DNA from 2 places in the Bacillus sp. 179-C3.3 HS genome. Region 2 is predicted to be linked to the other one. Evidence: riboswitches for the same ligand, from Rfam matches in the RefSeq annotation. Region 2 holds a riboswitch; the other holds the start of a gene.
The links. Region 2 has a riboswitch for thiamine pyrophosphate ahead of tenA (thiaminase II). Riboswitches for the same ligand answer to the same signal wherever they lie in the genome.
Positions count from the first base shown of each region.

Region 1 (3,206 bases), on a different contig from region 2:
GGTCATTGCTGATTTGGTGACATTGATTTTACTTGCGGTATTCTCCTCGGTCTATGGTGATGGGTCCGGAAATATGTGGCTACTGCTCTTATTGTTTGCAGCGGGTATCCTGCTGTACTTATTTGGTCGATTATTTAAGAAAAAGTCCATTTTTCAAACTTTGTCTAAAGGTACGGTACAAATTGGGACAAGGGCAATCTTTACACTTATTATAGTCTTAGTTGCATTATCTGAATCATTGGGTGCTGAAAATATTCTTGGTGCCTTTTTAGCAGGTGTACTTGTATCGCTTCTTTCGCCAAACAAAGAGCTTGTGCAACAATTGGATTCTTTCGGTTATGGCTTTTTAATTCCGATTTTCTTTGTGATGGTCGGAGTGGAGCTTGATATATGGGTACTGCTTAAAGATCCAACAATGTTGATCATGATTCCATTGCTATTTGTCGCTTTATTGTTAAGTAAGCTAGTTCCGATACTATACCTAAAAAAATGGTATGACATGAAAAAAGTCATCGGATCTGGTTTTTTATTAACATCGACTTTATCTCTTGTCATTGCGGCTGCAACGATTGGTGAGCGCCTTGGTGTCATTGATCATAAGATGTCTGGTGCTCTCATTTTAGTCGCTGTGATCTCGAGTATTTTGACGCCTGTTTGGTTTAAGGCGCTGTTTAAAAAAGATCAGGAAGCGACACGGAAAAAAAGAGTGACCTTTATTGGTGCCAATCAACTGACATTGCCTGTGACGTTGGATTTGCAACAGGATGAGTACGATATACGGATTTTGCATATTTACCAAGAAAATAAAGAAGAATTGCTTGCTGATTCAACCTTTAATGTGGAAACAATTGGGCAATATGACGATGATTCGCTTCGGCATGCTGGGATCGGGCAAGAGGATGTGTTAGTCGTTGCAACAGGCAATGAGACGATCAATCAAGAAATTGCCTTATTTGCAAAAAACGCAGGGGTCAAACAAGTCATTGCGAGTGTCAATCAACCAGAAGCGGAGCAGACGTTAAAAGAAGCAGGCATTGATACATTTTCGAATGTTCTTTCGTCTAAAACGGTATTACGTGCATTAATTGAAGCGCCTGATGCGATTCGCTTATTAACGAACGAAGAGACCTCTTTGTTCCAAATACACATGAACAACCATCGCTATCACAATGTCATGCTGAGGGAATTCCCTTTTACAGGTGATTTGGTGTTTGTCCGTATTTTTAGAGGTGTGGACAGTTTAGTTCCGCATGGAGATACGACGCTCAAAAACGGTGACCGTGTGCTTGTGTCGGGCTCTCGAGAATACGTGGCAGGACTAAGAGCACAACTTGAGTTGAATTGAATGCTTGACCAAAGAACAATTCATCATTAAGATAGAGGTACAACAACATATGAATGATCCACTAGGGGAGTCCTTTAAAAGGGCTGAGATAAAAGTATAGACTTTTAGACCCTCATTACCTGAACAGGTTCAGACCTGCGTAGGGAAGTGGTGCGGTTTTTGACTATGCTATTTACAAATACCAAGCCACTTTCCACGCGGAAAGTGGCTTTTTTGTATGAAAAAACAGGAGGAGAAGAACATGACATTTTCAGAGGAATGTAAAAAGGCAGCTGCAACTTGGTGGGATGGGAGTTTTACGCATCCTTTCGTGAAGGGAATTGGAGATGGCACTCTTTCTCTCGATCGCTTTACTTATTATGTGATGCAAGATTCGTATTATTTAACTCATTTTGCAAAGGTGCAAGCGTATGGAGCGGCGATTAGTGAGGATTTACATACGACGGGTAGAATGGCATATCATGCACAGGGTACGTATGAAGCAGAGCTATCATTACATAGGAAGTTCACAGAGCTTCTACAGATCTCTGAGGAGGCACTCGCCAATTTTAAACCATCTCCAACTGCTTATGCCTATACCTCTCATATGTATCGATCTGTCAAAAGTGGCCGATTTGAAGAGATTTTAGCAGCGCTATTGCCGTGCTACTGGCTCTATTATGAGGTGGGAGAAAAGCTGAAACAAACGACACCTGATCATCCGATTTATCAAGAGTGGATTTTGACATACGGAGGAGATTGGTTTAAAGAGCTCGTCTTTGAACAGGTCAACCGTTTCGATGAATTAGCTGAAAAAGCGCCAGAACATGTGCGCGCAAATATGAAAGAAAATTTCGTGATTTCAAGCTATTATGAATACCATTTCTGGGAGATGGCGTACGAAAAGGAAACATGGCAAACAGCATGCTTAGATGGGGCTGGTGCAAATGGAACTTCACGCAGTGACAAATGATTCACTTCCTGTCAAAGAGCTTGTCAAGCAAATCAAATGGATTGAAACAAAAGTAGACTTTATTCATATACGGGAACGATCGAAAACAGCCAGTGAGCTAGTCTTGCTTGTCAAACAACTTCTTTCAGAAGGAATACCGAAAGAAAAATTGGTCATCAATGACCGAGTAGACGTCGCATTGCTTACCAACATTCATCGCGTACATCTCCCGGGACATAGCTTTTCGCCAAATGAGCTAAGACGAAAATTCCCACATCTTCATGCGGGTGTGTCGGTGCATTCGTTAGAAGAAGCGAAAGCAGCGGAGAGAGAAGGAGCAGAGTATGTCATGTTTGGGCACGTCTATGACACATCATGTAAACCAGGTCTAAAAGCTAGAGGAGTAAAGCTTGTAGAAGAACTCACATCTACAATGACCATTCCAGTCATCGTCATTGGCGGTATCACACCAGAGCGAATTCCAGAACTGAAGCTTGCACACGTGAAAGGCATTGCAGTCATGTCAGGTATTTTTGGCCAAGCTCATCCTGATCTCAAGGCGCAGGCTTTTTCTGAAAAGGTAAAGGAGTATCCTTATGAAAAAGCATTATGATGTCGCAATCATTGGTGGTGGAATCATAGGGATGTCAGTAGCCTATCAACTTGCGAAAGCTGGGAAACAGGTGATTGTCCTAGAGGCGAATGAAATAGGGAAAAAAACGACAAGTGCAGCAGCTGGAATGCTCGGAGCACATGCTGAAGGAGACGGTCATGAGGATATCTTCTTTCAGGTTGGCAGAGCAAGCCAGACTTTATACGAAAAATTAAAGATCGACCTACAGCATGAATCAGGCATTGATATTCGGAAATCAGCTGGCGGGATGATGAAAGTGGCTTTTACGAATGAAGAAAAAATGGCACTTTGCCGAA
Region 1 covers NZ_JBFEFT010000012.1:65,461-68,666, forward strand. The annotation lists gene AB1K80_RS09715 (monovalent cation:proton antiporter family protein) at 1-1,345, shown strand, start outside; TPP riboswitch at 1,399-1,508, shown strand; gene tenA (thiaminase II) at 1,587-2,297, shown strand; gene tenI (thiazole tautomerase TenI) at 2,272-2,889, shown strand; gene thiO (glycine oxidase ThiO) at 2,873-3,206, shown strand, end outside.
Region 1: linked by a shared signal. The riboswitch ahead of tenA (thiaminase II) and the one ahead of tenA (thiaminase II) in region 2 are both predicted to bind thiamine pyrophosphate.

Region 2 (3,206 bases):
CTTTGCGGGTGGACATGGTCCGATGATCGATTTTGCTTCTAACCCTTTAGTAGCGGAGGCGATCTTAGCCATTACAGAAAATAACGGGGCAGTCGGTGCCGTTTGTCATGGCGTTTCTGCGTTTGTTGATGTAAAGGATCAAGATGGGAAATCATTTATCGAAGGTAAGAGAATCACAGGTTTCACAAACGAGGAAGAGGATGCTGTTCAACTGACATCAAAGGTTCCATTCTTATTGGAAACGAAGCTTCGTGAGCAAGGAGCAGTGTTTGAAAAAGGTCAATTATTTGAGCCGTTTGCCATTGCGGATGGACAAATCATTACAGGACAAAACCCAGGATCGAGTGCTGAAACAGCACGTCTATTTGTCAAAGCCCTTTCATAAAATGACCAAAACCAGTCGTCAATCAGGCGGCTGGTTTTTTTGTCGTAAAATCTTCCTAAAAAATACAAAACAATTAATGGAAAAATGGTAAACTGATCACAGGAGAGAAAACCAAAATAGGGAAAAAGGGGATGTTCCTGTGAAAGCATTTTACGTCAAAATCACCGCAGCCATGTTGTCTGTTTTACTGGTGACTACAGGCTTATTTTCAACAGCAGTAAAAGCAGAAGAATTACCAAAGTCAGATGGAAAGTTATCGACACTGACTGAAAAGGCAATTCAGGAAGAGCAAAAGTCGCTTTTGAAGCAGGATGAAGGCTTGAAGATGCAACAAAAGGAAGTAAGCAAATCATTTAAAGTAGATAAGAAACATCCAATCAGTATAAAGCGAAAATCGGCTCCAGATGGAAAGATTCGTACGTCTGCCGTTCGTTCAATTGATGGACTGGCAATCAATCAATCGGTTGTTTTAACAGAGGAAGATCCGGTTGATCTCTGGTTTTTTAGTACGTCATCACCACAGGCGCTCATCAGTCGTATCACCTCTCCGAATGCTGATTATGTCGTCCAACTATTTGTTGTTGATTTTGAAACAGGACAAGCTTTTCCGACAGATCTTATAGAGCCGGCAGGTCGTTTGCTTGGTCTTACAAATTTACCTGCGGGTGATTACGCATTTGGAGTCACAAGTGGTAAAGAATTCGGTGACTCATACACCTTACAAGTCAATGCGAAAAATCCACCAAACTTCACAGGTTCAGTCTCCCTGTCTTCAACCCTACAATATTTTGTAGCCGATTACGCGAATGGGGATGTCATGGCCAATGGAATAAAAATATATAACAAGCAATCCAAGACTGCCGATTATGAATGGGAGCGTGTCTTTTATTTCCCATATGACGGGAAATTTGAGCAAAGAACACATTCTATCTCACATGTGAAAGTGAAAAAGATATCTGCACCCGTGTCATACTCAGCTTCTTATGGGAGTTCATCAGAGGCCATTCTTGTCTATTTAGATGTGGACACATTGTTTATGTACCATCAATCTTCGTATGCAAGCGGGCAATATTATGTCGATACTTTTGTCGACACACTTGGTAAGACGACACCAAGATACTTAGATCTTGATGATTTAACGAACTATGGTGATCATATTTTAGCCGTCGATCTAAAAACAGGTAAGCCCATTGATTTCTTCAGCGTGCTTAATTTCTACTATGCTGCGGGTATCGAGAAACTGCCAACGATCAAAACATTGAATTAAGAAAGGCGGTTGACATCAAATCGCCGCATGTGTAGAGTAGAGATAATTAAATGACAAAAGTCCACTAGGGGAGTCATGTATGACTGAGACAAGAGAAAATCTTGGACCCTTTGAACCTGATCTAGTTCGTACTAGCGGAGGGAAGTGGAGCTGGACCTCGTCTTATTCATGATTGAATCGATAAGAAGGCCGCTCCATTTGGGGTGGCTTTTTTCATTTAATCCATTAAAAAAGAGGAGGCTTTTTTTATGACATTTTCGACTGAGTTAAGAAGAGAAGCAGAGCCAGTGTTTGAAGCTATTTATCAGCATCCATTTGTTAGAGGGTTGGCATCAGGAGACTTGAAAAAGGAACAACTGATTCATTACGTCAAACAAGATGTTGAATATTTGCATGCATTTGTGAAAATTTATGCGGCAGCGGTCAGCAGGTGTACAGATCGACGCGACATTGCGTTTTTTCATCAACAGATGGCATTTGTCCTAAATAGTGAAACGCATCCTCATCAAAATCTTTGCCGAGTGGCAGGAGTGAATTTCGATGACTTGCAGGGTGCACCTTTAGCACCGAGTGCACACCATTATATTCACCACATGCTACAAGTCGCTAAAGAAGGCAGTCTAGGAGAAATCATTGCAGTTCTGCTTCCATGCCCTTGGACATATTGGGAAATTGGCCAACGACTGATTGCGGAAGTACAACCAGAACCATCTCACCCGTTTTACGAGTGGATCACGTTTTATGGGGGATTAACCGACTCGATCACAGTGGAGCTTTGCAATCGCCTTGATCGGTGGGCAGAAGAAGCCAGTAACAGAGAAAAGGAAAAAATGAGGCAACACTTTTTGTTAAGCTGTCAGCTGGAGTATCGTTTCTGGGAAATGGCATCCACTTTGGAAGATTGGCCGATAAAATTGGAGGCGCAAATACGATGACATGGAAGATGAAAGAAGTAGTCCTTGCTGTGATTTTATCTGTTGCATGTGGTGTTATCTACTTAGGATGGTCGACTCTTTACCTTCCAATAACGGCACTTGTTGGTCCGGCAGGAGGTAGCATCATGTTTGGGATTTGGGTCATTGCCAGCCCCATTGTCGCATACATCATCCAGAAGCCAGGGGCTGCACTAATCGCGGAGACAGCAGCCGCTTCTGTGGAATTACTCACAGGCAGTCACTTCGGTCTGTCAGCTCTGCTCATTGGTGTATGCCAAGGACTTGGGGCAGAAGTGGCCTTCGCTCTATTTAGGTATAAACGTTATCATCTGTGGACGCTGATGCTGTCAGGTGCTTTTGCAGCGGTCGGGGCGATGGGTTACAGCCTCATTGCCAATGGATTTGGGTATTACACGCCTCAAGTCCTCGTGATGACACTCGTTACTCAAATCATTAGCGGGATGATCCTTGGGGGATGCTTGGCTAAAGTAGTAGTGAATGCCTTATCAAAAACAGGTGTATTGAATCAATATGCGTTAATGAAAGGTAGACGAAACAAGGGTGAAAAGCATGACTTCATTTCTCGCGTGCAATAACCTCACTGTCCGTTTTTATGAAG
Region 2 covers NZ_JBFEFT010000001.1:45,908-49,113, forward strand. The annotation lists gene AB1K80_RS00225 (type 1 glutamine amidotransferase domain-containing protein) at 1-385, shown strand, start outside; gene AB1K80_RS00230 (hypothetical protein) at 525-1,652, shown strand; TPP riboswitch at 1,709-1,812, shown strand; gene tenA (thiaminase II) at 1,901-2,587, shown strand; gene AB1K80_RS00240 (ECF transporter S component) at 2,584-3,183, shown strand; gene AB1K80_RS00245 (ABC transporter ATP-binding protein) at 3,158-3,206, shown strand, end outside.